3 regions of the Paraburkholderia atlantica genome follow, and region 3 is predicted to be linked to each of the others. Evidence: predicted binding sites of a transcription regulator. Region 3 holds the regulator's gene; each other region holds the start of a gene.

Region 1 (9,906 bases), 140 kb from region 3:
ATACTACGGGGCGCTAACAGGGAAAAAAATCAGCGAATTCCTATATGCGTCTCCGGTACAGGGAGTCCGTGGGTCAAGGTGGTCTACAGACACGCTCGAGAGCGGCAATCTCCGCACTGAAATACTCGCGCGGGTGCTGATGAAGGAACTCGAGCACGAGGACGCGTGGAAACGTGGGCCACAAACCGGCCTACTCCAGAATTCGGTGGATGTTCATGGACGTGATGGCAACGCGGGGCGGACGGAAGAAGGCGACCTGCCCGCCCTTGCCGGTCGATGCAAGGAAAAGTTCGCGGCAGCCATTGCCCCATTTCGCAGGGCGAACGGCGACAGGCGAGATTAAGTGTGGGGCACGCCTTAAGGGAACCTTAAACCCCGAAGTGATTGCGCATGAGATCGGCGAACGCGACCAGCGCGGTAAGCAGAACCACGATGAACAGCCAGCGTTCCGGCAGCGTAAACACAGGCCGCTTCCCCTTGCGACGCTCGGCGAGGTAAAACCACGCGGTCGCCGCCGTGTAAAGCACGGTCGACATCAACAAATAATGCAGACCGCCCGCGTACACGAGAAGGAGCGCATAGACGCAGCCGATCAGCGCGAGCACGAAATCGACGCGCCGTGACCACGGCTGCCCCGCATACGATTCGCCGCTCGCCGCCAGCTTCAAGCCATAGCCGGCGACGAACAGATATGGAATCAGGCTCATCGACGTCGTGAACTCCTTGGCCAGCGTGAACGCTTCTTTCGAAAACAGCGTCACGATCAGAAACGCCTGGATCACGAGGCTCGTCATCCATAGCGCGGCGACCGGTACGTGGTTGCGGTTTTCTCGGCCGAGAAACGCGGGCATCGTACGGCTCTTGCCCGCCGCGTGCAGAATTTCGGCGGCGAGCAGCGTCCATGCGAGATAGGAGCCGAGTACCGATATCAACAGGCCGAGCTTGACCACGATCGCGCCCCACGCGCCGACCGCGGCGCTCAGCACGCCAGCCATCGACGGATTTTTCAGCGTGCCCAACTGCCCGAGCGGCATCACGCCATACGACAACAACGTGACCATGACCATCAACGCAAGCACGCACAGAAAGCCGAGCACGGTCGCGACGCCGACGTCGCGCCGTTCGCGCGCATGCCGTGAATAAACGCTCGCGCCTTCGACGCCGAGAAACACGAAGACCGTCCCCAACATCGTCTTGCGCACCTCATCGAACAGCCCCATCGCCGACGGCTTGGGATGGGTCCACAGATTCGCGATGAACATCTGCCGTTCGACGCTCGATAGCACCAGCACCGCGAACAGTCCGAGCGCGAGCAGCTTGGCGACCGTCATCGACGCATTCGCAATCGACGAGCCCTTCACGCCGCGCAGAATCAGAAAGTGAAACACCCAGATCATCAGCGAGGAACTGACGATCGCGCTAAACGTATTGCCGGCGCCGAACGAGGGCACGACGATCGCTAGCGCCGACTTGATCAGCACGAGATAAGCCACGTTGCCGAGACAGCTGGCGCACCAGTAGCCGAACACCGACAGAAATCCCGTATAGCGTCCGAACCCGACGCGCGCATACGTATAGACGCCGACGTCGAGTTCCGGCTTGCGCCATGCGAGCCGTTGAAAGATCAGCGCGAGTATCAGCATGCCGGAGCCGGCGATGGTCCAGCTGATCAACGAACCGACGACGCCGGTGTATTTGCCGAGCGCCTGCGGCAACGAAAAGACGCCGACCCCGACCATCGAGCCGATCACCATCGCCATCAGGCCCGGCGCTGAAAGTCTGACGCGCTTGTCCATGCTGCGATCGCTCTCCCGCGAACACGTTCCGACCGAGCCGCGCTCGCGCGACTACGATGATCGACCGCTCAGATGACGATCGTGCCGCTCGCGAGGCCGATCAGCGCGGCGATCGCGCCGCAAGCCGCAACGGCAAAGATGACCCACTCGACTTTCGAAAACACCCGCAGGCCGCGCTCGCGTTTGGCCACCACATACAGCACCGTACCGGGCGCATAAAGCAGCGCCGATAGCATCAGGAACTTCAGACCACCCGCGAACAGCAGAAAGGCCGTATAGAACGTCGCGAACATCGCGACGAAATACTCGGTGCGCAACGCTCCGCTCAAGGTGCCGCCATTCTGTCCACTGTCGTAACGCGCGGCCTTGATGCCGTATGCGGCCACGAGGAAATAAGGAATCAGCGCCATCGAGCTCGTCAGATTGAGCATCAGCGCAAACGCATCGGTCGACCAGTACGTGCTGATGACGAAACACTGCACCACGGTACTCGTGAGCCAGATCGCGGCGACCGGCAGCTTGCGCTCGTTTTGTCGAGCGAAGAGGCGCGGCATCGTCTCGAGGCGCGCGGCGGCGAACAGCACCTCGGCACAGATAAGCGACCACGCGAGATACGCACCGAGGATCGAAATGATCAAACCCGCGCTGATGAACACGACGCCGAATGGGCCGAGCAGCGCGCCGAGTACCGCGGCCATCGACGGCTGGCGCATCACCGCGAGATCGGCGCGCGGCAAGGTCGCGTAAGGCAGCAGCGTCACCAGCACCAGCAGACACAGTACGGCCACGAAGCCGGTGATCGTCGCGGCGCCGACATCCGAGCGCTTTTTCGCGTAGCGCGAGTACACGCTTGCACCTTCGATGCCGACGAACACGAAGACGGTGACGAGCATCGTCGCGCGAACCTGCGAGAACAGGCCGTTGCCGAGCTGATCGTTGCCTTCCCGCAGATTTGCGTGAAACATGTCGGCGCGAAACAGCGCGATCAGTATCACGATGAACAGCACGATCGGAATCACCTTAGCCACCGTCACGATCGTGTTGATCATCGTGGCCTGCTGAACGCCGCGCAGCATCACCAGATGAAACAGCCAGATGCCCACCGACGACACGATGATCGCGGTCGCCGTATTGCCCTCACCGAAGACGGGGACGAAAGCGCCGAGCGTCGATTTGATCAGCACCCAGTACGACACGTTGCCGAAGCAGCCGGCCATCCAGTAGCCGAATGCGGATAGAAAGCCCGCATAATCGCCGAAGCCCGCGCGCGCATACGCGAACACACCGGCATCGAGCTCGGGCCGTCGCTGTGCGAGCGCCTGGAACACGCGCGCCAGCGCATACATGCCGATGCCCGCCACGCACCATGCAATGACCGCGCCGAATGGTCCGGTCGCACGCGCGAAATTGCGCGGCAACGAGAAAATCCCGGCGCCCACCATTGAGCCAACGACCATCGCGGTCAATGCGGGTAACGACAGTTTCGTCTCGACCTGGGTTGTCATCGTTCACCCTTCAGAGAAGCTGATTTCTTCCAGAAAGGGACTGACGCGGAGCCGGTGCGCGTACGCCGCGCATCTCCTGTTAGTCCTCCCGACTGAAGCCAACGGCCTGCGAGTACGCTTGCTACGCGTTGATGCAATTCATCGCGCATGCGATGTGAAGCTATTCACCCGATCGTTCTCACTGTGAAGCCGGCGCCGGTGCGTTCGCGGTGGCGGGCGCGGGCGCCATCGATGCTGGTTGATTCGAGGCCACTGGCGGATTGGCCAACCAGCCGCCCCCCATCGCCCTGAACAACGCGAACTGTGCCTGCAGCTTGCCGACCTCTTCCCTCGCCTGCGACGACTGGCTTTCGAGCAGCGCAACCCGCACCTGATCGATATCGACGCGGCCGGTATCGCCGAGTTCGTAGCGACGTCGCACCTGGCTCAGCTGCGCGGCACGACGCGTGACTTCTTCATTGCGCGCCTTGAACAACTCATCCTGCCGGTTCAAACGCGCCAGCGCACGGTCGACGTCATAGAACGCGCCGAGCGCGGTCTTTTCGTAATTGAACATCGCCTGCTGCGCCTGCGCATCCGACGACTCCACCTGCGAGCGCCGCGCGCCGAAGTCGATCAGCGGCATCGCCATCGCCGCGCCGAATAGCCAGAACGTGCTGGCCCCGAGGTTTTGACCCGCGAACTCCCACCCATTGCGCGCTAGCATGCCGCTTAGCGATATGGTCGGCCAGTAGTTGAGCCGCGCGACATCCGACTGTCTGACCGCCGCATTCACGCGCGCCTGCGCCGCGATCAGATCCGGGCGCCGCATCAGCAGATCGACGGGTTGGCCGGGCTCGATGTGCGGCAGTGCGGTCATCAGCGTGTCGCTTTCATCCAGGACTCCGGCGAAGTCCGCTGGCTGCACGCCGCAAAGATTTTGCAAATTCAACCGCGCCTGTGCGATGCCGTTCTCCAGGTCCTGCATACGCGCATCGACCTGGGCGCGGCCAGCGCGCGCCGCTTCGATGTCCGTACTCATCACGAGGCCCGCGGTAAAGCTCTTTTCGGCAATGTCGACGAAGTCGTCCGCGATTGCGCGGCTCTGCAGCAGGATCGTGCGCTGACGCAGCAGCCCGCGATACGTGACATACAGATTCGCGACACCCGACACCACGCTCAGGCGCACCGCCTGCGCATCGCCCGCGGCCGCGCGTACCTGCTCACGTGCCGCCGAGAGCCGCGAGCGTCCCTGGCCGAACAGATCGATCTCCCATTGCGCCTGCAACCCGACTCGCCAGAACTGCGCATCGGTATTGGTGATGCCGAGGAACTGCGCGAACTCGAGCTGAGTCTCGCCGCCGTGGAACTTAGCGCCGCTGACGCTCGCACCGACCGACGGCAACAGTTGCGAGCGAGCCAGCCGGATCCCGGCCTGCACCTGATCGACGCGTGCATAAGCGGTAGCGATGTCGAAGTTGTGCGCGAGCGCGACTTCGATCAGTTTGTTCAGCGTCGGATCGTTGTACTGGGTCCACCATGCCGCGAGATCCTGCGCGGACATCGGTGTCGCCGCGCCCTGTTGCGCCTCCGAATACTGCGGCGGAAACGCGGCGGGCTTTTCCAGTTGCAACGAACCCGAACAACCTGCTTCGAGCAGCAGCGCCGCGATGGCGAGAAGACAAGGGCGCGCGCGGATCATTTTGCTTCCGGGTGTCGGCCCGGCTCCCATTCCGCCCGCTTGATCGCAAACAGCATCGAGTACAGCGCCGGCACGGCGACCATCGTCAGTATGGTGGCGAAAGCAAGGCCCGACATGATCGTAATCGCCATGTCCTTGAAGAACGGGTCCCACAACAGGGGCGCCATACCGAGCGCCGTCGTACCGGCCGACAGCATTACCGGACGCAGACGGCTCATCGCGCCGTGCGTCACCGCCTGCATACGCGGCACGCCGGCGGCGATTTGCGCATCCATTTCTTCGACGAGCACGACGCCGTTCTTGATCAGCATGCCGATCAGGCTCAATAGACCGAGCAATGCCATGAAACCGAACGCGCCACGAAACAGCAGCAGTCCGAGCGTCACGCCGCAGATCGACATCGGCACGACGAGCAGCACGACGAGCGCGGGCTTCAGGCGCCCGAACATCATCAGCACCAGCAATGCCATCGCGATGAAGCCGAGCGGCAGTTGTCGGAACAGGCTCTGCTGCGCGCGCGTCGACGATTCGTGCTCGCCGCCCCATTCGAAGCGGTAACCCGAAGGCAGCTTGATGTTCTCGATGCCCGAGCGTATGCGGTTGAAGGCGTCGACGCTGTTCTGCCCATAGATAGGGTTCGCCGATACCGTGATCGTGCGAATCCGGTCCTCGCGCGCGATCTGACCTTCCTCGGTCCCGACCGTGAAGCCGTTGACCACGTCGCCGAGCGGCACGTAACGGCGCAGACCCGCGCTGAACACCTGCAGGTCCTGCAGGCCCGCGACGCCGCGTGTGTAGTCGGGCGAGCGCAGCACGATCGGCAGCAATTGATCGCGCTCCCGATAGATGCCCGCGCGCAGGCCTTCGGTTGCATAAGCCATGGTGTCGGTGACCTGCCGGCGCGTCACACCGAGCGAGCGCGCGCGCGACTCGTCGAAATCCGGCCGCACGATGCTGATCGGGTTCTCCCAGTCGTCGCGGATCGCGATGATACGGCCGTCGGCCTTCAGCACGTCCTGCGCTTCCTGCGACAAGCGACGCAGCACGGCCGGATCGGGACCGGAGAAGCGCGCCTGAATCGCCGCGCCTCCGCCGGGCCCGAAGTTCGGCCGCGTCACCGTCCAGTGCTGCTCTGGGAAGCGCTTCTTCAGATCTGCTTCGATGTTCGGAAGCATGACGTCGATCAGGCGCTGATCCTTCGCGCCGACGATGAACTGCGCGTACGACGGATCGCGCGTCTCCGGATCGTAGACAAGGAAGAAGCGCGTCGCGCCCGAACCGATATACGTCTGCACGTTGGTGACGTCCGCATGCTCGAGCAGCACCTTCTCGACTTCGCGACTCTTTTCGACGACCGCGCGAATGTCGGCGCCGCGCGGCAAACGCATATCGACATAGAAGATCGGCGTCGTCGACGCCGGGAAGAAGCTCTGCTCGACGAAACGGAACGCCCAGCCCGCCAGCACCGTCAGCGCAACGAGGCCGATGACCACCAGCACGCGCCGTCGGGTGACCCATGACAACAACTCGCCATAACGCCTGTATAGCTTCGCCTTGAACGGGTCTTCATCGATGATGTCCGCGGGCTTGAAAAGATAGGTGCCGAACAGCGGTGTCAGCGCAATGGCGATTACCCAGCTAAATAGCAGCGAAATCGCAGCGACGGCGAACAGGGACGCGCAGAATTCGCCGACCGCATCCGGTGACAGGCCGATTCCCGAAAAAGCCAGAATCCCCACGATGGTCGACGCGAGCAAAATCCATTGGCTTTGTTTGAGGATCTCTGTCGCCGCCTCGAGATGCGACTTGCCTCGCTGCACCCTCACGAGCATGCCCTCGACCACCACGATGCTGTTGTCGGTCAGCATGCCCATCACGATGATCAGCGCGCCGAGCGATATCCGCTGAAGCTCGATCCCAGCCGCGTACATGACGAGCAGCGTGCCGAGAATCGACAGGAACAGCTCGATACCGAGCACGACCCCCGCGCGCCAGCCAAGCCCGATGCCGAGCGCAACGCCGACGATCGACACGGACAGGAACACGTCGAAGATAAAACCGCGCACGCTCTCGTCGACGACCTGCGGCTGATCGTAAAGCGAGTACAGCTTGATACCGATCGGGCGGTCGCGCTCGAGTACGGCGAGCTTCGCCTTGATCCTCTCGCCGACTCTGACCACGTTGACGCGCGGTCGCGCGCTGATACCGATCGTGATCGCGGGCTGGGCGTTGTAGTGAATGACATGGTTCGGAATCGTCGCATAGCCATGGCTCACGCGAGCGATATCGCCGAGCAGCAGCGTGCCGGGCGTATTGTTGACGGGCAGCGATCGGATGGCCTGCAGCGAATCGAGCGAGCCGGTCGGCGCGATCCGCAACGACAAGTCGCCGACGCGTTCGCGGCCCGCGGGCCGAACCTCGTTCTGCAGGAACAGCGTCTGCGCGAGATCGTCGGTGGAAAGATTGTTGGCGATCAGTTTCGACTGGTCGACGTCGACCGAGATCTCCTCCTGCTGCTGACCGGCGATCACGATGTCGGACACGTCGTCGAGCGTCAGCAGTTGGCGGCGCAGTTCGCGCGCGTACGCATAGAGTTGCGCCTGCGTGTATCCCGCGCCGGTCAGCGCGTAGAACATCCCGTAGACGTCGCCGAAACGGTCGAGCACGAGTGTCGGCCCAGCCCCCGGTGGCAGCCGGACCTGTGCATCCGACACAGAATTGCGCAATTCGTCCCACACTTGCGGCAATTGCGCCGACGTGTACTGGTCGCGAATCTGGACGCGGATTTCAGAGTAGCCAGGCATTGAACGCGAGGTCAGCTTCTCGACCTGCGGCATCTGCTGGATCGCGCTTTCGAGCCGGTCCGTCACCTCCTGCTCGACCTCGTGCGCACTCGCGCCCAAATACAGCGTCACGACGACCGCGGTCTTGATCGTGAACTTCGGGTCTTCGAGCCGCCCGATGTTGTAGTACGCAAAAAGGCCGCCCAACAGCGAGATCAGCGCCAGAACCCACGCGATCAGCGGCTTTTCGATCAGGGGGCGCGCGAGATTCATTGAGGTGCATCCATTGGGCGGACCGCCATTCCCTCTTTCATGAACTGCGAGCCGCCGGCCACCACGCGGTCGCCCTCCGCGACCGCACCCGCGACGACCACGTCGTCATTGCGAATTTCGCGCACGCTGACCGGCACCGCATGCACACGGCCGGAGGCCGCATCGTAGCGCCACAGACTGCGCTGACCGTCCGCGCCGATCGACACCGCCGCGATCGGAATCGCGAAGTAGCCGAGGTTGTCGCTTTGCGCGACTTGCCGGGCCGTGTCGGACATCTGTACGCGCAATGCCATGCCGGGTAACAGCATGGCGCTTTGCGGTCCTTCGATGGAGAACACGAGCCGGTAGGCGGCCGAAGTCGGCGAGGTCTGCGTGGTCCGTTCGCGGAACACTAGCGCGAAGCGGTTCTGCGGCCGTTCGGGCAGCCACGCCTCGGCTCTCAGCGTCTTATCGACGAACAGCCGTTCGGCAATGCTCTGAGGCAGATCGACGCCGACATCGACACGGCCGACGTTTTCCAGATTGAACGCGGGTGCGCCAGCCTGCACGACCTGCTGGATTTCGATGTTGCGGCGAGCGATCCGGCCGTCGAATGGCGCGACGAGCCGGGTATTGCGCAGGTCGCGGCTCGCCATGTCGCGTGCCGCGCGTGCGGCATCCGTGGCAGCCGACAGCTGCTCATAGGCAGCCTGCGACAGAATCCCGTCCTTGCGCAGCACCGCCTGGCGCTTCAGGTTGTCGCTCAGCTGCTGATACTGCGCGTTCGCGCGTTGCAGTTGCAGCTTGTAGGGTTCTTCATCGATACGCGCGATCACCTGCCCGCGTTTCACGGATGCGCCTTCGAGCACCGCGATCTGCACGACGCGGCCCGATACTTCGAAGGCGAGCGGCGAGATGCTGGTCTGCTCGACTCGCCCGGTAAAAATGCGAATGACGAAGGCGTCGGCCGGTTCGACCCTGGTGAGCTGCACGGCTGGCCTCGTATCGCCAGTCTGTGTTTCGGTCTGCCGTTGGCAGCCCGACTGTGAAACGGCGAGCGCACAGGTCAACGCGCATGACAATACACCGGTCAACAGGACGCTGGCTGTTCGGCGAGGGCGCGGTGCATCGGAGCGGTTTGCGTTCATGATGTCCTCGGCTGACTGCTGGCGCAACCCGTGTCGTTCACCCGATGGCAACGTAGCTCGCGGGCCGGCGGATACGGTGCTCTACAGGTTGCTCATGAATTCATAGGGGTCCATAGCAGTGGACCGATGAGTGCATTCGCTGCGACTTCCACGGCCGGGGAACAGCGGCATCGCGTCTGTCGGACCGGCAATGTCATGCGTCGTCATTCAGGCTCCGTTTATCGGGCATCCTGTCTAACCGCCAACCTGCTTCACCACGCCGAAGAAAGACTAAGGAAATTGACAAGTCCGCCATTCATGACTTTGCGCAGTTCAGTAGTGGTCTGCCCGTGTCATGCGCGCATCATTGTCCCCGCTCACAGTTCGTCACAGGCATCATGGCCGATCAATGCGTTTGCCGTCAATCGATTCGCAACTTACTGCGGGCACCCAGACTTGGTCCCATGGTTGCTTCAACTTCTGTTGTCGAAATATAAGCATGGCTATTCTGTCTTTGCCGATGGAGCAGCCGTGTTTGTTAAATCGGGATTCATTCTCATTGGAGCCAATGCGCACCATGGCGAATGGCATTGGTCGCACCAGCGACTTGCCGGGCGTAGAGTCCGACCGGCGCGACGCGTCATGACATGCTCGCTCGCATCGCGGATATCGCGGTGCGCAGCACTCCATCTGGTCGTCAGCAGTCTTCTGTCCCGCTGCGCGATGATGACCGTCAACTCGCAAGGCCCCGGGGAGTACATC
Region 2 (9,906 bases), 630 kb from region 3:
CGTCCGGAACCGACGGTGCCACGTCCGCAACGCGACGCGACGAGCGCCGGCTAGCCGCCTTCGCATCGAACCACGCGACGTCGCGGCGCAAGCCGTCCACGTAGGCACGCCAGCCTCGCGGATTGTCACTGAACAGAGACGCACGCACGGATGCAGCCAGCGCGTCCCTGTCGAGAGGGTTGTCGAGCAACCGTTGCGGCCACCGGCAGAATGCGTGAAGCGCACGGGTCCTGAACGCGGCCACGGGCATATCCGCGCGCAGCTGCGCGAGCAGCGGCTCGTCATCGAGAATCGGGTGTCGTGCGATCAGCTCGCCAATGGTTGCCGCGCTCGGCGCCATATCGTCGAGTCGAACGATCAATTGCATCACGCGCCCCAGATGAAGCAGCAGCGCGCGCCTTTCGAGAGCGTCTTCCATGATTCGCGGTGCCTTCGATCAAGACAGTCGAATTGCATCCGGTCGATTGCGTCGCGTTGCGGGCCGCTGTCTGACCGGCGTTCCACTTACAAGCCTACGGCGCCTGGCGGCGCGGATATTGATCCGGGTCAATGCATGAGCCGCGTTTGGGTCAAGCACGGGTCTTCTGCTCGATGTGGGGCTGGCGATCCGTCACCAGCGCCAGCTCCGACAGAAACCCAGCCACCGCCCTGAGCAGATCGTCGAGCGACACGATGCCGGTCAGCGCGCCCGCGGCGTCGACGACCGGCAGGCGTCGCACGCCGTTCAGACGCATTCGCGAGGCGGCAAGCCAGAGGTCATCGCCCGCGTCGACGAGCGCCGGCGGCGACGACATCACGTCGTTCACGAAGATCTTCTCTGGGTTGGCCTGTTTGGCCACGATCGCCAACACGATGTCGCGATCGGTCAACATCCCGACGGGCACGCTACGCCCGCCGATCGTCTCAACCACCACGATGTCGCCGACATGCTGTTCGCGCATCAGTTGCGCGGCCTCGAGAATCGTCGCTTGCCGTCTGCAGACGGTGACGTCCCGCGTACAAATGGTTCCTGTATTCACGATACATGCCCCACGTTCGACACGGCCTGCCGCCGTGTATCCGTTCGCCGCGCCTTCACCCGATCGGGTCCGAGCTCTGCTCGGGCTCGCAGCCGCGCGCCGCAGCGAGACACGCGCGGACTTCTTCATCGGTCGTCTGTTCGAAATTCACATAGAACCCGCCGATCCCCATCAGCAAGTCCGGCTGCAACACGCTGACGAACGCGTCCGCGATTCCTTCGAATGCCATCGGCGCATCGGATTGCGCCACTGGGACCGCCACCACGATCCGGGCAGGATTTCTGCCACGGAGTGCGTCGATTGCCGCATGCATCGACGCCCCTGTCGCGATGCCGTCGTCGACCACGATCACGGTCTTACCCTGCGCTGCCACCGGCGGGCTGTCCCCACGGTACGCCAGTTCCCTGCGCGCGAGTTCGGCCCTTTCGCGGGCGATCACATCGCTCAATTGGCTGTCACTGATTTGCAGTTCGCGAAGCACCGTCCTTTCCAGATGAAGGGCGCCGCCGGTCGCGATGGCGCCCATCGCCAGTTCCTCGTCTTGAGGCGCGCCGAGCTTTCTGACGACGAGAATGTCGAGCTTCGCGCGCAACTCCCGCGCGACTTCGAACGCGACGGGAACGCCGCCGCGCGGCAGCGCCAGCACGACCAGATCGCCGCGGCCCTGATAGTCGCGCAGTGCGTGGGCCAGCTGTCTGCCAGCGTCGGTGCGGTCGCGAAACCGGTTGCCCATCACGTTTTCTCCCCCGCAACGCCGGGGCGCGTTGCCTCAGTCACTATGCCATCAATCGCGAGCATCAAGCGTTCCTCGATGCAAGGCCATGAAAGCGCATTTCGATTGACGTAGGTCAGTAGTCGATCCGCATCGGCGGCCGATCATGAATACCGACAACACGCGAGACGCGGAGGCCGACGATGTTCTCCAACATTCTGGTCGCGGTGGACGGCAGCGAGAGCGCCGCCCAGGCGTTCGCGACAGCGCTGCAGTTCGCCTCTGATACCGGCGCGCGCTTGCATCCGCTGTTCGTCATCGATTTGCCGGTCATGCTTCCCGAAGTGCCAGGCGTCAACGCGGCAGCCATGCGTGAGGCGCTCAGGCAGGACGGCGAACGGCTCATGAAGCACTGCGTCGGGACCATGGCGCGGCACGGTGTGCAGGGCACGCCGGAAATCGATGATCTGGTGCGCCCCGAGGAGGACGTCGCTCACCGCATCGAGGTCGCCGCGGCGAAGCTCGAGGCCGATGTCATCGTGATCGGCACGCACGGTCGACGCGGCCCCGGCTACGCACCGCTCGGCAGCGTGGCCGAACAGATACTGCGCAGCACCACCCGCCCGGTGCTGGCGATCCCCGCGCGCCGGACCGCCCCCGCCTCAGAGCAGCAGACGGGGGGCGCCGCCACGACACATTCAGATACCGGGCAATCTCAGAGCTGACTCCTGGCGCTGCATGATCCGCAATACAGACAATGGACGTCGTCATGAATGGAGAGGTTACCGAACTCCGCGATCATGCATTCGCCCGCGCCGCGGAGGCGAATGCGCATAAAGACGCGGAATCGACGGAGCTGTCCGCGGCGATCCGCTGCGAAGCCGCCACTCGGGCCCGGGTCGCCATATCCCATCAACGTCTGCTGCGGCAACGGGCGCTCGTGCATGGACTTGCTGTTGGCGGAGTCGATCAGTCCTTTGCGCGACACTGCCTGCAGGGACTGGAAGACTCCTTTCATGCATTGAGCCTGATCTGGGAGATGCGCCTTCACAAGCTCGATGCGCTGCTGGACAGCGAGGCCCGGTGACGTGACCGAAGCGCCCCGCCCACGGGACATCCGTAGATTGCGATGGACCGGGCTCGCAGGTCCGAGCGGAGGCGCCCCTGTTCACATCGGCGTGAACGGGACCGGATATTCCAGATGATCCTTTACTTCCTTTACGCCTGGCGCACGCGCGGCGGCGGCGAGGATCGCCTGGCGTTCTTCCTCGGAGCGTATCGGACCCCAGCAATGTGCGACGCCATCCGTGACGATCAGGTCGTCGGCATCAAGCGCCCAACGTTGTCCGTGGAGTTCCTTCATGATCGCGGCGCGAATCTGCTCGTCCGACGGTTGCGCATCGAGCTGCGCGGGCGCGCAACTCGCGAGAGCGCGCACCAGATTGGCCCTGCTGACGATGCCGACGAGCTTGCCGTCGCGCAACACGGGTAGCCGCTTGATGTGCTTGCGCCCGAGCAGTTCGGCGACCGCAGTAAGCGGCGCGGATTCGTCGACGGTGACGGCGGGGGCGCTCATCACGTCACGTACCCGAATCGAACGCTCCTTCAGATACTCGACCGCGAGCTGTCGCGTAGGCGCGATGAACTGGGCGAGCCACGAGCGCCGCGGCGTTTCGGTGCCAGTTTCGACGCGCCGGAGCAGGTCGCCCTCGCTGACGATGCCAATCACGCTGCCTGTGTCGTCGAGAACCGGCATGCCGCTGATCTTGCTGTCGGCGAGCAGCTTTGCCGCGTCGTAGACCGAGCTGTCCGGTGCGATCGACACGACCTGGGTCGTCATGATGTCCGAGGCTTGCATAGTGATCTCCGTTTCGAGTGCGCTGCGCTGCCGCACACCGACGCAGGCAGGCACGAGGCGACGCAATGGACAGGCGCTGAAGGACGCGTCGCCGTGCTCCCTTCGGCACCCACTTCGAATCCGCTCGCTCGGCGTGTCGACCGGTTGTTGCAATGCGTCGATCCGCCGTGCGATGCGCCAATCAAAAAGAACCAGCCACTGATGATCAGCCCCCGGTTCCAGTACAGCCCAATGATCGATGCGCAGCGGCCGGCCATTGTTGACTTGCATCAAGCCCGCCAAGCGACGATGCAGCATCGAACTAGCGGCAACCCGCCCCACGAGATTCGCGGCAAAAAACCGTGCTGAACGCGGCCGCGAATTCGTCGAGCCGCGCGCGATCGAGCCCGTCGATACCCGCCGCAGCGACCCTGCCGTTTCCGCCGAACTTCCTGCAAAGGATGTCGGCGCCGTCCGGGTAATCGAGCGGCGCCCGAACGCTCGCTGTGTATCGGCCATCGGCGCCGGCCGTCAGCACCGCGTGCGCTCGCGCCGGGTCGCGTCGTGCGACGAGATTGGCGAAATCGCCTCGTACGCGTCGCGCCCACGCGGCGTCGGGAAGAATGTGCAGCGTTCCATTGGCGAGCCGCCGGACTTCCGCGAGTCCCAAGGCCAGTTCGAGGTCTTCCGTTCGCCGCGTCTGCAGTTCGGGCAGCACGCTGGTCGACGCAATGAATTCGAGCGGGTCCGAATAGGGCTGAATTGCGCGATACATGTCGACTGGCTGGACTGCAAGATCGCCTACGCTGTCCCCGTACGCGTTGTAGTTGATCGCTTCGCCAAGTTCGCGCAGTTTACGCTCGTCGGACGTGCTGATCGCGCACGCAGTGGCGGCCCGATGCGCTGCCGGATGCAGGTTGTCGCCATAGGCCGCGACCACCGCCCAGCGCGTGTACCGGCCTTGCAAATGGCGGTCCACGAGCAGCGCCGTGCACATATCCGGTGACGTATCGATATGCGTCGTCAGCAACGCGTTTGCGGGTATCGGACCGGAGAAATGATGATCGAAATAGTCGATCTTTACGCCAAGATCCAGCAATGCCATGAGCGGACCGCGGTTCGCATCGAGCGAAATATCCAGCACGGTCACGCTGTCGCCCGGCTGCGCGTTCGCGCGGTGCAGCAGCGTGACCTCGCGCTTGGCTCCGGTGATCAGGATGGTGTCGGCAGGCTCGGCGAGCCGCAACTGATGCAGCGCGCAAATGCCGTCGGCATCGCCATTGAAAATATCGAATTGCTTCATCCGCTGCTCCACCCGCGCGACGCTGCCACAATCGCACGCGGTTCGACCGGGGTCAAACGGTGCCCCCGCTCCACCTCATATGGAAGCGTACGCCGGTATCGTTCGCTTGACCGCCTCGTTGATACAGATCAAGCCGGTTACCATACGCGATGACTTAAATGGGTAGACGATTTCGGCTCGCGCGCAAGACTGGCGCTGGCCGTCCCGCTACCTGGAGGTCCAACCGTGACGAATCAGACGCTCGTGTTTCTCCATCACGCGCGGCCCGGCGCGCCGCTCGTCGCGACATGGAGGCTGGCATGAGTTCGCCGCCGAGCCGCAAGCCTTCCGCACGCCGAGCCGATGCCACACTTCACGGCATCCGGCATGTCGCCAACCGATTGCGCGCCGCGCGTCGCAGCCTGCGCGGACTCGACGCGACGCTGCGCAGGCCGGGCAGCTACCGTCATCCGGCGGGCGGGATCGTCAGGATCGAAACGCATATATCCATCGTGTATCTCGCCGGGCGCTTCGCGTACAAGATCATCAAACCCGTCGCACCAGGCTTCGCGGACTTTACCTCGGCCGCGACACGCGAGCGCTGCTGCGAAGCCCAGCTGCGCCTGAACCGGCCACTCGCGCGAGGTCTCTACGCCGACGTGATACCGATTGCGCGCCGTGCCGGCGTGCTGGCGCTCGGCGCTGGCGGCGTGGCCGTCGAGCACGTGGTCAAGATGCGCCGCTTCGACGAGGCGATGCTCTTTTCGAGTCTCGCGGCGAACGGAGCGCTGACGCCGCGCGACATCGACGGCGCCGCGAAGCGGCTCGCCCACTATCACCTGAGCGCACCCCGCAACGCGCCCTCGTCGCGCTACGGCAGCGCGACGCTGGTGCGAACCCAGGTCGAAACGATCAACGCACCGCTGCTGGCCAATTGCAGCCATCCCGCGCTGCCCGGCCTTGCCGCGTGGTGCGCGCGACAGCTCGATGAACTCGCGCCGCTGATCGAGCGGCGCCGCGCCGAGGGTTTCGTGCGCGGCTGCCATGGCGATCTGCATCTCGACAACGTGGTTCGCTGGCGCGGCGCCATCGCGATGTTCGACTGTATCGACTTCGACGATGCGCTACGCTGGATCGACGTCGCGGCGGACGTCGCGTTTCTCGTGATGGACCTGCGCGCGCGAGCGGAACCCCGGCTGGCCAATCGCCTGTTGAACCGTTGGCTGGAAACCTCGGGCGACTATGCGGCGCTGTCTTTGATGCCTTTGTACATCGCTTATCGGGCGCTGGTGCGGGCGTGGGTCGCGTGTCTGAAAGCGGGGTACGTGCCTGGCCGCAACGTCACCGTCCCGCGACCGGCGCTGCGCTACCTCGAGGTCGCGCGAGAGCAAACGCAGAAATCGGGACCCGTTCTGCTGTTATGTCATGGCTTTTCCGGGTCGGGGAAATCGGTCGCGAGCCGCGCCCTCGCGGACCTGTGCGGCGCGGTACGCGTGTCGAGCGATGCCGAACGCAAGCGCATGCGGCCGGTGTCCGACGCGCAAATGACGCTCGGCGCCGAACACTACACGCAAGCTGCGCGTCACGCGATCTACGATCACCTGCTTGGACTCGCGCACGGCGTGCTGCAAAGCGGCCACAGCGTGATCGTCGACGCGACCTTTCTCGAATCGAGTCACCGCAGCACATTTTTCGCGCTCGCCGAACGGCTTGGCGTACCGGCCCGCATTCTCGACTTTCGGGCCGACCCAGCGGTGCTCGCGCAACGCATCGAAGCCCGCCGGCTTGGTCCGCGCGATCTGTCCGACGCGGACACCGCCGCGCTCGCGCATCAACTCGCGAGCGCCGACGCACTGACGCCGGAGGAACAGGCGCTGACCTTGTCGTTCGACACCGCGGTACCGATGGCAGCGTTCGATTCGCCCGAGTACTGGCGGGCGGTGATCGAGTGGATGCAGCCGCGCATGGAAGCCGTCGCGGCTGCCTCGCGTGTTACGAATGCCGCGTGTTAGCCGGGCAATCGGTCAGTGCGTGTCTGCTCGCGCCGCGGTCGTTCGTGGCCGGCGTCGTTTGCCATCGGCTCATCGTATTCCGACGCGAAGCGGCGTGATTGACCTGAGTCAGCCGCGGTCAAAGGCGGGCCGCAGATAGCCGACGATGGATCGTGAACGACACGCCGATCGCGAGCCCGCTGGAGCCAACGGTCACGAAAAGCCGACTAAAATCGATTTGCGTGCGCGAACGCGCGTCGATGCCCGGCGATTCCATGCGCATCGACTCAGCGCAAAGCGCGAACTTCGCGATTGCTTCAGGTTTCCCTGCCCATGGAATGCAACCGGAAGAGATCACCCCATGATCAAGGTGTTGCTGGCCGACGACCACACGCTCGTGCGCGACGGACTGCGCCATATCCTGCAGCAAACGAACGGCTTCGAGGTAGCCGGCGAAGCGTGCGACGGCGCGACGACGATCGCGCTGATTCGCGCGACCCAGGCACACGTGCTCGTGCTCGACCTGTCGATGCCGGGGCGCAACGGCATTGAACTGATCAAGCAGATCAAGGAGGAAAAACCCGATCTGCGGATTCTGGTGCTGACGATGCACGCCGAACAGCAATACGCGGTGCGCGCGTTCAAGGCGGGCGCGTCGGGCTATCTGACCAAGGAAAGCGCGAGCGCGGAACTGGTCGGCGCGGTGACGAAAGTCGCGTCAGGGGGCGTCTATGTGAGTCTCGCGATGGCCGAACGCTTCGCGCAGACTCTGAACGAGCCCGCCGACGCGCTGCCGCACCAGCGCTTGTCCGACCGCGAATTCGACGTTTTCCGGCGCCTCGTCGAAGGCCAGAGCATCACCGAGATTGCCAACGAACTCTGCGTCAGCGTGAAAACGATCAGCACGCACAAGACGCGCATCCTCGAAAAAATGCAGATGCCGAACGAGAACGGGCTGGTTCGCTATGCGATCCGCCATAAGCTGTTCGACGACGAGAACGATTTGTAGTGCTTCCCTGCCACGGCGCCCGGTGACACGATAACGACACGAACCGCGTGCTTGCGGCCCTGATCCGACAGGAGACTTCGAGATGAGCGATGCCGCGCAACATGATGCCTGGGAAATCGGTGAACCGCACTTTCCCGCCTCCACGCCAGTGGAACAGCAGCTGCGCTTTGCGCTGCACTATGCGGTTCTCGCGCCGTCGAATCACAACACGCAACCGTGGCGGTTCATCGTCGACGGCGAGACCGTACAGATCTGCGCCGACCGCATGCGCGCGCTTCCCGTGGTCGATCCTTTCGATCGCGAACTTCTGATGAGCTGCGGCGCCGCTTTGTTCAATCTTCGCGTTGCGCTGTGCCGCCTCGGTCTCGCTTATGCGATCACACTGTTTCCAGCGGAAGCGGACCCCGACATCGTGGCGCTCGTACGCGTGTCGCGCGACGGACCTCGCGACCCGCACCTGCACGATCTTTTCGACGCGCTGACGGCGCGCGTGACGACGCGTGCGCCGTTCTTCGACGAACCTGTGCCCGCCGCACTGCAACGCAAGCTCGGCGATGCCTGCGACGACGAAGGCGCGCTTGCCTGCTGCGTGGAGCAAAAAGCCGCGCGCGAGGCGCTCGCGCAACTGATCACCGATGCGGATCAAGCGCAGTTCGCTGACCCACGTTTCAGGCGCGAGCTCGCCAGCTGGATTCACCCGCGACGACGCGACGATGGCATGCCCGCTTACGGTACAGCTGTCGGCGCGCTACTCGATTTCGCGGCGCCGCTCGTCAGCCTGGCCGTCCGCGTGTTCGACGCGGGCGCGGGACAGCCGGCCACGCACCAGCACCTCGTGGATTGCTCGCCGCTGATGGTCGGCATCGCGACGATGCGCGACGATCGCGAGGCATGGCTCGCGACGGGACAGGCACTCGAACGGATGCTGCTGGTCGCGGCATCGGCGGGATTGACCGCTTCCTACCTGAACCAGCCGATCGAAGTGGACGCGCTGCGCGAGCGGCTGCGGACGCTGTTGCACACGGACGCGTTTCCGCAGCTCCTGCTTCGCGTCGGGCGCGGCCCGCGCGTCCGTCATGCGCCGAGGCGGCCGCTCGCCGATGTGGTGTCCTGAAACGCAAGGAAAGTTTGCTCAGGGTAATGCCAGGCCGTGGGCTACACCGTTACCACGATCTTGCCGAACTGACCGTTGGTTTCGAGGTAGCGGTGCGCGTCGACGATCTCGTCGAACGCAAAGGTGCGATCGATGACCGGCTTCAGCGAGCCGCTTTCGAGGCCCTTGAGCACGAACTCCACCGCGGCCTTTCGGCGCGTCGGGTCGCCACTCGTCAACCAGATGTTGTGCGCCTTCACGGAATTCATCCTGGCGATCATTTGCAGCACGGACAGCGTCGTAGCACGCTCGTCGAGCGCGCCGTACAGATACGCGATCCCCTGGAAGGACAACGCCTCGATCAGTTTCGCGAAGTTCGGGCCGCCGACCGGATCGAAAGCGACGCGAGCCCCCTTTCCATCCGTGATTCGCATGATCGCTTCGACAAGGTCCGACTCGTCCGTCACGACCACGTGGGCGGCACCGGCGTCGAGCAACTGCTGTCTCTTGCCGGCATGGCGCGTGACAGCGATCGACGTCGCGCCCGCGTAATTCGCTAGCTGGATCGCCGCCAGGCCAACGCTGCTCGATGCGGCCGGTACGACGACATAGTCGCCGGCGCCGACCTTCGCATCTTCGATCAGCGCGCCATACGCGGTGACGAACATCATCCACACCGAAGCGGCCTCGACGTAGGAAAGCGACTTCGGATGCCTGACCACCGCATGGTCCGGCACGATGATGACTTCGCCGTAGGTGAAGTACTGATTCATCGAGAACGCCGGGATCACACTGACCTCGTCTCCAGGCGCGAAATCGACGACGCCCTCGCCCACCGCATCGACGACGCCGGCCGCCTCGTACCCGAGCCCGGCCGGAAAGCGGACGGGCTCGATGTACCGGTCGGTGCGCCACATCGATTCCGCGCGATTGAGACCGATCGCCTTCACGTTGATGCGAACT
Region 3 (9,906 bases):
ATTGCTTCATGTGCTCGCCGCCTATGCACACGATCTGCGCACGCCGCTCACGCGCATGTGCATGCGCTCCGAACTCGTGGAGGACCGTGCGGTCAGAGACGCGCTGGCTCGTGATCTGGCCGAGATGGCGGAATTGGTAGAGGGCAGTCTTGCCTGCGCGCGCATGCAGTGCAGCGCACTGGAGCCCATGCGTTCCGTCGATGCGGACGGCCTGCTTGGCGTGCTGATCGCCGACTATCGCGACGCGGGACGCACCCTCGAACTCGAGGGGCGCGTAGGGCGTCCTGTGATGACGTGTCCTCATGCGTTGCGCCGCGTGCTCGCGAACCTCATCGACAACGCGTTGCGCTATGGCGCGGATGTGCGTCTTAAAGTGACCGTGCGCGCGCAGAGCCTCGTGCTTGCCGTCGTCGATTCCGGACCCGGCATCGCTCCAGCCCGTCTCGAGACAGTGTTCTCTCCGTGGTACCGCGCGCCCGAAACGGCGGCTTCGACGCACGGCTCCGGCCTCGGGCTCGCCATCGCGCGACGCCTGACGCTTGCCATGCACGGCGAACTCGAACTCGAAAATCGCTGCTCTGGCGGTCTGGAGGCACGTGTGACGCTGCCATTGGCGACGGCCTGACTCAGCGGGTGTTCAGGGGGTTACGACGCCCCGATTCAGGCGCCTTCGTCGGTTGCGAATACGCTGTTTTCCGGTTCGGTCTGTTCGACGTCGATGCATTGCACGCGCCAGTGGCCGCACATCAGATTGCGTCCGGGTTCCGCGCACCACTGCACGCGACCGACCTCGCCTTCGAACGGCCCGTCGGGCTGGTTCAGATCGAGTCCCTCGAGCACGCAGACCGGCACCGTGCTATGCGGCGCGCACACGAGCGTATTGCCGCAATCCACATGCAACGCGCCCCATTCGGGCAACTCGAGCCCGAAATGACCTTCGCGCGACCATTGCCGCGTGTCCTTGTCGAGCCAGAGAATGGCGAAGGCCATCGGGTTGACACGATCGAACGTGTCGAGATGAACGGTCAAACGCATGACAAGTCTCCGCAATATAAACGACTGATTCGCATTGCCGCCGCGATGACGCGTCGGCAGCGGGCCCGATGCGTGCGCATCGAGTCCTTATTGGCTGAGCACCCATTGCACGAGCGTGTGCGCGTCCTGCGCCGACAACGGCCCGCCGCGCTCGGCCGCCGGCGGCATCGGCGTATCGCCCCAGTGCGCCTTGCCGCCGAGCCGCAGCTTGTGCTCGAGCATCGGCTGCGCGTTCGGCACGTTGCGATAGTGCTCGGCGATCTGCTGGAACGACGGCGCCAGAAACGGCGCATCGCGCGTATGGCAAAACATGCAGTGCTGCTGATCGACGAGCGCGCTCGGCTCTGGTTCGCCGTAGGCGAGGCCGGCCGTCAGCGCGAACGCCGCGCCCACGAGCAGACAATTTCGGATTCGCGCAATCACGGCACGGCTCCCCTATCAGGAATAAGATCAGTGTACGGGCGGCGAAACGGCCCTTATTGACCTCGATCAAACGGTGCAGGGCAGCGGCCGATCGCGCGACACAATGGCGCGCCTATGCTGATGAGAGCGGTGTCGCCGCCGAAGCGTCTGAAGGAGAAACCCGATGCGAGCGATGGTGTTCGACGGCAGCTCGGCGACGTTGACCGAGCGGGAAGTGCCGGATCCGCGGCCCGGTGCCGGCGAGATCCTGATCGACGTTCATGCTTGCGGCGTGTGCCGCACGGACTTGCATCTGGTCGACCGCGAGCTCGAGCATCCGAAGCGGCCGGTGATTCCAGGCCACGAAATCGTCGGCGTGGTGGCCGAAGTGGGCGGGGGCGTCAGCGGTTTCGAAGTGGGCGAGCGGGTCGGCGTGCCTTGGGTCGGGCGCACCTGCGGGCACTGCCGCTACTGTCTGTCCGCCCGCGAAAATCTCTGTGAAGACGCTGGTTTCACCGGCTACACGATCGACGGCGGCTATGGCGAGCGCACGGTCGCCGATAGCCGCTACTGCTTCCATCTGCCGCCGCACTACAGCGATATCGAGGCCGCGCCGCTGCTGTGCGCGGGTCTGATCGGATATCGCACGTTGAGCACGGCGGGCGATGCCGAACGGATCGGCATCTACGGTTTCGGCGCGGCCGCGCATCTCGTCGCGCAGGTCGCGCGTCACCAGCAGCGCACCGTCTATGCGTTCACGCGTCCCGGCGATCACGCGGCCCAGCAACTCGCGCTGCGCCTCGGCGCGGCATGGGCGGGCGGCAGCGATGAGACCCCGCCCAGCGAACTCGACGCCGCGCTGCTGTTCGCGCCGGTCGGCGCACTGGTGCCGCTGGCGCTGCAGGCGGTTGCGAAAGGCGGCGTGGTGGTGTGCGGCGGCATTCATATGAGCGACATTCCGTCGTTCCCTTACGCGTTCCTGTGGGGCGAGCGGCGCGTCGTATCGGTCGCAAATCTGACCCGCGAAGATGGGCTGGCATTCATGCGCAACGCAGCGGAGACCCGGCTCGCGATCGAGACCACCACCTACCCGTTGCGCGACGCGAACCGCGCGCTCGACGACCTGCGCAACGGCAAGCTGATCGGCGCGGCCGTGCTCGCGATCCGCTGATGATCCGCTCGCGAGCCATTGGCGCTTGATACAGATCAAGCCGCCCGCCGCGCCCGCGTTCATCATGTAAGCGCGCACCGTTGGGGCCCCCCGTCACGGGCCGAGGCGCGGCGCGACGATCCGAGGAAAGCCGATGAACACTGCTGCCGAGCGCAACACCTTTCACCGCGTGATGATCGCGTCCGCGGGCGGCGCCGGACTGGCGCTCGCCACGCGCGTCGCGCAGCAGTTCGTCGCCGCGGATGCGCGCTTTCGTCTCGTCGATATCGTTTGCAACCCGGCCGCGCTTTATCCGACGCTGATGCTCAGCTATCCGGACTGGTGCGAGGCGCATCGCGCGATGCTGCACGGCGCGCAGGCCGCGCTGCGGGACGCGGTGATCGCGCTGCACGGCATCGTCGCGGCGACCGACGCCGAGATCGTCGATCTGACCGCGCTGCATCAGGGCGCGGCCGAAGCGCTCGCTCACACGGCGGCGCAATGGGACGCGGATCTGGTCGCGGTGGCCGCGCATCCGCGCGAACATCGCTGGGGCGGCCGTATCGATCCCGAGGAGTTGGTCGCGTCGATCGGGCGTCCGGTGCTGTATATGCCGGCGAGGTCGACCGATGCGACCGACGCGAGCGTTGCCGCGGCGGTGAACCGCGTGCTGGTCGCGATCGATGGCAGCGACACCGCGCTCGACGCGCTGCGCACCGCGCTCGCGGTCGCGCCGCCCGACGCATGCATCAAGGTCGTCTACGCGGCCGACGACCGGTTCGCGTGATGCGAATGGCTGCCGTTCGAAGTCGTGTCGCAGCATCGAATCGATGTGTTGCGGCGCGGTGCCGCGATGCTCGAACAGAGCCGGCGCCCGACCGAAACCGCGCTGCTCGAGTTCGACGACGATTCCGGCGATGCGTCGACCGCGATTCTCGACGAAGCGCAACGCTGGCACGCGGACCTGATCGTAATGGGTTCGCACGGCATGCGCGGCACGCCGCATCCGTTGCCGGGGCACGTGACGTCGCGCACGCTGCGTGACGCGGCTTGTCCCGTGCTCGTGTGTCCGCGCGATCCGTCGTCGTTGCGGGCGGATGCGGTGCTGCGCGGCGAGTGGCGGGAGCCGTATCTGGGCAGTGCGGGCGGGCCTTTTTATCTGTAGCAGGGGCGCGCCACGCGCGTTGACAAATCCAACCTCAGTGGAGAATCGGCATGTACCAACATATTCTCGTCGCGCTAGACGGCAGTAGCTTCTCGAAACGCGCGCTGAAAGAAGCGGTGAATCTGGCGGCGTTGACGAAGGCCGTCGTGCATCCGGTTTATGTAGTCGACAAGACGCCGATCTTTTCCTATGCCGGCTATTACGACCCGCTCGCGCTAGTCGAAGCATTGCGCCAGGACGGCCACTCGGTGCTGGAGGAAGCCGAGCAGGCCTGCGCCGCCGCCGATGTGCGTTGCGGGCCCGCGATGATCGAGTCGGAGAGTCTGTCCGACGACGTTGCCACGATCGTGCTGCGCCACGGCGAGCAGGTCCACGCCGATCTGCTCGTGCTGGGCACGCATGGGCGGCGCGGCGTGCGGCGCCTCGTGATCGGCAGCGTGGCGGAGCGGGTGCTGCGTTTCTCGACCTGTCCGGTGCTGCTGATGCGCGAGCAAAGCACCGAGGAAGAGCCTGCGGAGTAATCCGTACAGTGGGGCGCGGCAGCGTGTGAGCACTACACCAGCGCGTCGGCCGGTATCTGGATCGAGATCCTGAAACCCTGGCCCGGCGAGCTGGTGAACGACACGTTGCCGCGCAACTGCCGCACCCGTTCGCGAATGCCAAGCAGCCCAAATGAAGATGTTCCCTGCGGCTGATCCAGCGCGGCACCCACGCCGTCATCCTCGATATCGAGCGATACGATCGGGCCCGCGCAGGACATGTCGATGCGTACGCGCCTCGCCTTCGCGTGCCGCGCGACGTTCGTCAACGCCTCCTGAACGATGCGAAACAGCGCCGTCGCCGCGAATTCGCCGCATACCGGTTCGGCCGGTTCGAGATGCACGCTCGAGCGCACGTTGTAGCGCTTCGTGAAGTCTTCGGCCAGCCAGTCGAGCGCAGCGGCGAGTCCGAGGTCGTCGAGCAGCGGGGGCCGCAGATCGGCGGCGATGCGCCGCAGCGAAGCGGCCATCCAGTCGATCTGCTTCTGCAATTCCTGCGTCTGCGCGGCGAGCGGCTCAGTATCGGCTTGCTTATTCAGCTTCGCTTCGAGTAGCGCGACGCTCATTTTCAGCGCGGTCAGCCGTTGGCCGAGATCGTCGTGCAGTTCGCGCGCAATCCGTTTCTGCTCGTTTTCACGGGCGATCTGCACGTGCGTGGATACCTGACTCGCGCGTTCGAGTTCCGCGAGACGCATGCGCTCGGTCATGTCGCGGGTGACCTTGGCGAAGCCGAGCAGCGCACCCGACGCGTCGTGCACGGCGGACACGACCACGTTGGCCCAGAAACGCGAACCGTCGCGACGCACGCGCCACCCCTCGTCCTCGGCGCGGCCTACGGCTGCGGCGGTTTCCAGTTCGCGTGCCGGCTTGCCGGCCGCGATGTCTTCCGGGGTATAGAACTTCGAGAAATGCTGGCCGATGATTTCTTCGGGCGTGTAGCCCTTGATGCGCTGTGCGCCCGGATTCCAGCTGGTTACGCGGCCGGCGGGGTCGAGCATGAAGATCGCGTAGTCCTGCACTGCTTCGACCAACATGAAATAGCGATCCTCGACGGACACGTCCGACTCGGACGCGGCACCGGTGAAGCAGGAAGACTCGCCGCTCGATAGACCCATCGCTCCTCCGGGCGGTCACGCAAGGTCGCATACCGCAACGCACTGAGTTATATCAGTTCAGGAGCGCTTGTTCTACCCGGCATGTCCCGCGAACGAAGGCGAGGCGAGCGTCGCGCCGGCGCTCAAACCCGAGCCAGTCTTTCCGGGTCTTCGATGCGGATCGTTTTGCCGTTCGCCATGACGAGGTGCTCGCGCTGAAACTTCGAGAACATCCGGCTCACCGTTTCGAGCTTCATGCCCAGAAAGCAGCCGATCTCCTCGCGTGTCATGCGCAGATGAAACTCCGCCGAGGAAAAGCCGCGCGCCTTGAAGCGCTTCGACAGGTTCAGCAGGAACGTTGCGACGCGCTGTTCGGCGGTCATCGTGCCGAGCAGCATCATCTGGCTCGATTCGCGCACGATCTCGCCGCTCATCATCTGATAGATGTGATGCTGCATCGGCTTGATCTCGCGACAGATCGCCTCGAGCTGCGCGAACGGAATGATGCACACGACGCTATCTTCGAGCGCGATCGCATCGCAATTCTGCTTGCCCTCGCCGATGCCGTCGAGGCCGAGCGAGTCGCCGGCAATCTGGAAGCCGGTCACGTGCTCGCGGCCGTCGCGATGCATGACGACGGTCTTGAATGAGCCGGCGCGTATCGCGTAGATGCTTTGAAACTCGTCGCCCGCGCGGTACAGCGCATCGCCGCGTTTGATCGAGCGCGTCGAGCAGATCAACGCGTCGAGCCGGCTCAGTTCGTCCGGTGTCAGCTCGGGCGGCATGCAGATCGCGCGCATCGCGCAGGTGGAGCAACGCGTCACGGCGTGGCGTGCCGCCGCGGTGCCCGGCGCGACGTGGATCGGTACGACGTGCGAGGTGCGAGGCGCGTCGTGGCGGGGTTCACGGACTGCGGCAACTTGCATGATCGGCTCCTGGCGGTCAGACCCGATGCGCACGACGCGCATAGGCTATCGCTTCGATGGCACGGCAGGCGAGCTCGAACTCCGAGGTCTTGTCGAAGAAGAAGTCGGCGCCCGCCGCTTCGCACGCGCGGCGAAACGCCGTCGCGACATGATTGGTCAGCACGATGCTGACGATGGACGGCCGCACCCGCGATAGCGCAGCGAGCAGCAACAGGTTGGTCTTGCCGGAGAAGCACGGGTCCAGCACCGCGACATCGGCTCGGCTCGCGACGATGTCGTCGAACGCGTGCTCGACGCCCGCGGACTCGCCGGCGATTTCGATGCCCGGGATCAGCGCGATCAGGCAAGCAAGCCGGCGCCGGACCTCGGTCGCATCGTCGACGAGAAAAACTCTCGATAAGGTGGCTGACGGGGCGGTGTCCATACCGACCAGTATTGGCGACCCGATCCTGGAAATAAATCGGCGGCGCTTTAAGCGGCGCTAGGAGTTCAGGTAGTGGTTGTAGGAGTATTCCTAGTGTGTTGCTGGCGATGTCGGTTTCGTCGAGCGGCGGCCCATTGACCTGCGTCAAGCCGCGCGGCGGCGCGCGCTTCACACTGTCGGTGCACACGCGCGACGGCACCATTTCGGGTCATGCCAGCGCTTTCAGAGGGAGTCCGACATGTATGCACGAATTCTGGTTGCACTCGACGACAGTCCCAGCGCGCAGCGCGCCTTCGCCGAGGCGCTGAAGCTCGCGAAGCTGACGGGCGCCACGCTCGAAGCCTGCTGTGTGGTGGGGCACGGCAAGTGGTCGGACAATGCCGACGTGGCTTTCGAGCCGGAACCGGCGGGCGCGGCACAAGATTTCGCCAGCCGCGCGCTCGATGGCCCCCGCGAGCTGTTGCGCGAGGCGCAGGTGCCCGGCGGCGTGCGGGTGATCGACGCTTACGCCGAAAACGTGTCGGCGGTACTCGCGCGCGTCGCCGACGAAATCGAAGCCGATCTGATCGTGATGGGCACGCACGGCCGCCACGGCGTGCAGCGCTTTCTGCTCGGCAGCGTCGCGGAGTCGCTGGTGCGGTCAACCGACATACCGGTGCTGGTCGTGCGGCATGACGAACAAGGCCACCCGAGGCCCTGAAGCACCGCGTGGCGCAGCGGCCGGTTGCTAGCGGCTCAGGTGAGTCCGCCGTTGGCGCGGGCCGGGGCCGGCTGGACGCTCGCCGCGCCGCTCGCCTGCGCGGGAATCATCAGCACCGGGCAGCTGGCGCGGCGCAGCACGCGCTCGGCGACGCTGCCCAGCATCAGCCGTTGAAACCCGCGGCGGCCGTGCGTGCCCATCACGATCGCGTCGGCGTGCCATTCGCGCGCCGTCTCGACGATGCGATGCGCGACGTCTTCGCCGGCGGTCGCGGCTTCGACGGTGCGAGCCGTGCCCTTGACCCCCCGCGCGGTCATCCGGGCCTGGGCGTCTGCCGCGATCCGCTTGCCTTCCTCGATGAACGCGTCCTCGATGGTGGAAGGATCGAAGCCGGGCGCGTCGTAGGCGATGACGGGCACGTCGATCACGTAGAGCGGCATCAGCTCGGCGTCCGCTTCGGCGGCGAGGGTCAGCGCGGCGTCGAACGCTCGCGAGGCGGTGTCGCTGCCGTCGAGCGCGACGAGTAGGCGGTGAAACATGGCGGACTCCTTAAGCGCGCACTTCAGTGCGACAACAGCACTGGCACGGTCATCGACTCGAGCATCGTGCGTGTCGCTCCGCCCAGCACGACTTCGTGCAGACGCGAATGCGCGTAGGCGCCCATCACGATCAGGTCGCAGCCGAGGTCGGCCGCCTGCGACAGCAGCGCGTCGCCGACCGGCGTGCCGTCCGCGACGCTCAGCTCGCGCACATCGATCTTGACGCCGTGACGCGCGACGGTGAGTGCGATGTCGTCGCCCGCGGCGGTGCCCTGCGGCGGGCGATCGGCCGACGAATGAACCGTCAGCAGCGTCACTTTGGCCGCGTGCGCGAGGAACGGCAGCGCGTCGTGGATCGCGCGGGTCGCTTCGCGGCTGCCGTCCCACGCGATCAGCGCGTGGCGGCCCGGCGCAGCGAAGGTGCCGCTCGACGGCACCAGCAACACCGGCCGCCCGGCCGACAGCACGATGTGCTCGACGAACTGTTCGGCGACGAACGCCTCGGGGTCGGTCGGGTCGGTCTGTCCGAGCACGATCAGATCGGCGACACGCGCATAGGGCGGCACGACGTCGTTCGCGTAGCCGTTCGCGGCGATCCATTGGCCGTCGACGTTCGCGCGCGCGAGTTCCGCGCGAAACAGCCGCTCCAGCGCGCTGGCACGCTCGTGCCGCAGGCGCTCGTGCTCGGCGTAGTAGTCGGCGGTGCCGGCCATCACGAAGAACGCGTGACGCGGTGGCACGTACGTCGAAAACAGGCCGGTCAGCGTCGCGTGAAAGCGGTGCGCGAGCTGCAATGCGACCTCGAGGCGCGGATGTGCACGAACGCTCGTATCGAGGTGAACGAGAATGCTTTTGTAGCTCATCGCCAAAGCTCCGTGACAGAACGTGGGGAAACGGGCGCAGGCGGGCTCGCGCCCGCCGTCAAATGGAGTCTATTGGCCCGGCGGGCGAGGCTGTTGATGCAGATCAAGCGCGGGCCGTCGCGCGCTCAAGACGGTGGCAGACGCGCTCGACGGTTTGCAACCGCGCCTGGCAATCCTATGCTGTGCTCTGGAGGGCAGCGATGATGGCTTCCGAATCCGATGCGCCGCTCGGGCGCTTCGCTTCACCATGGACCTCGACGGCATCCGGACAACCCGCAGGCTGGTTCGATTACGCGTCGGCGTATCAGACCACGCAGGGCGCCGCGCGCGAGTACGCGGAGCGGAGCTTCGCCGACTGGAGCAGGTCGGTCGCCTTCGCCGTACAGCGCGAGGCGGACTGGTTCGACGAGGCCAACCGCGCTTGCGCCGCGTGGTATGCGTGGTGGCAGGCGGCGTACGGCATCGCGCCGGGCGTCGCGCCGCTCGCGGGCGGCCTGAGCGCGTGGTGGTGGGGCTCGCAGAACGCGCTGCCGTTCGCGGGCGTCGTTTAGCCGCGTGAGCCGGCAAAGCCGGCGCGCGCACCGTCAATGGCAGACATGGCAAGGAGGAGTTCAGATGGGAACGGATCGCGTGGCATTGGTCACAGGCGGGATGGGCGGTTTGGGCGCGGCGGTCAGCCGGGCGCTTCATGACGCGGGTATGACGGTCGTGGTGACGCACTCGACGCACAACGATCACGTGCCGACCTGGCTGCAGCACGAGCGCGACACGGGGCGCGACTTTCACGCATATGAAGCCGACATCGCCGACTTCGATTCCTGCGCGCGCTGCGCACAACGCGTGCTGACCGAACTGGGCGCGGTCGACGTGCTGATCAACAACGCCGGCATCACGCAAGACACGAGCTTCGCGAAGATGAGCAAGGAGCACTGGGACGCCGTGCTGCGCACCGATCTCGATGGCCTGTTCAACATGACCAAGCCGCTGTTGCCCGGCATGCTCGAGCGGCGCCATGGCCGTATCGTCAACGTGGGGTCGGTCAACGGTTCGCGCGGCGCCTACGGGCAAA

The links. Region 3 encodes FNR, which switches genes on or off when oxygen is low (the NO sensors DNR and NnrR bind a similar motif). Its sites were predicted from a motif close to TTGATNNNNATCAA; they were not measured.
Region 1: BC1002_RS30915 (basic amino acid/polyamine antiporter) is a predicted target of FNR. The motif match lies at 3,430-3,443, and genes of this name have one in related genera.
Region 2: BC1002_RS33190 (universal stress protein) is a predicted target of FNR. The motif match lies at 1,858-1,871, and genes of this name have one in related genera.

What each region holds. Positions count from the first base shown of each region.
Region 1 is NC_014119.1:728,114-738,019, forward strand. It holds gene BC1002_RS30910 (basic amino acid/polyamine antiporter) at 369-1,796, opposite strand; gene BC1002_RS30915 (basic amino acid/polyamine antiporter) at 1,865-3,301, opposite strand; gene BC1002_RS30920 (efflux transporter outer membrane subunit) at 3,480-4,982, opposite strand; gene BC1002_RS30925 (efflux RND transporter permease subunit) at 4,979-8,038, opposite strand; gene BC1002_RS30930 (efflux RND transporter periplasmic adaptor subunit) at 8,035-9,009, opposite strand; gene BC1002_RS30935 (hypothetical protein) at 9,868-9,906, shown strand, end outside.
Region 2 is NC_014119.1:1,239,194-1,249,099, reverse strand. It holds gene BC1002_RS33205 (hypothetical protein) at 1-418, opposite strand, end outside; gene BC1002_RS33200 (CBS domain-containing protein) at 570-1,019, opposite strand; gene BC1002_RS33195 (phosphoribosyltransferase) at 1,075-1,752, opposite strand; gene BC1002_RS33190 (universal stress protein) at 1,935-2,456, shown strand; gene BC1002_RS37055 (siderophore related no-ribosomal peptide synthase) at 2,489-2,818, shown strand; gene BC1002_RS33180 (CBS domain-containing protein) at 2,900-3,589, opposite strand; gene BC1002_RS33175 (hypothetical protein) at 3,891-4,871, opposite strand; gene BC1002_RS33170 (bifunctional aminoglycoside phosphotransferase/ATP-binding protein) at 5,171-6,862, shown strand; gene BC1002_RS38125 (hypothetical protein) at 7,015-7,206, shown strand; gene BC1002_RS33165 (response regulator) at 7,203-7,850, shown strand; gene BC1002_RS33160 (Acg family FMN-binding oxidoreductase) at 7,933-8,964, shown strand; gene BC1002_RS33155 (zinc-dependent alcohol dehydrogenase family protein) at 9,006-9,906, opposite strand, start outside.
Region 3 is NC_014119.1:584,959-594,864, reverse strand. It holds gene BC1002_RS30330 (sensor histidine kinase) at 1-625, shown strand, start outside; gene BC1002_RS30325 (DUF3564 domain-containing protein) at 661-1,035, opposite strand; gene BC1002_RS30320 (c-type cytochrome) at 1,123-1,458, opposite strand; gene BC1002_RS30315 (zinc-dependent alcohol dehydrogenase family protein) at 1,622-2,608, shown strand; gene BC1002_RS39185 (adenine nucleotide alpha hydrolase family protein) at 2,742-3,374, shown strand; gene BC1002_RS39180 (universal stress protein) at 3,399-3,752, shown strand; gene BC1002_RS30305 (universal stress protein) at 3,803-4,273, shown strand; gene BC1002_RS30300 (PAS domain-containing sensor histidine kinase) at 4,306-5,406, opposite strand; gene fnr (fumarate/nitrate reduction transcriptional regulator Fnr) at 5,529-6,311, opposite strand; gene BC1002_RS30290 (response regulator) at 6,328-6,735, opposite strand; gene BC1002_RS30285 (universal stress protein) at 6,974-7,435, shown strand; gene BC1002_RS30280 (universal stress protein) at 7,471-7,974, opposite strand; gene BC1002_RS30275 (universal stress protein) at 7,998-8,837, opposite strand; gene BC1002_RS30270 (hypothetical protein) at 9,038-9,388, shown strand; gene phbB (acetoacetyl-CoA reductase) at 9,453-9,906, shown strand, end outside.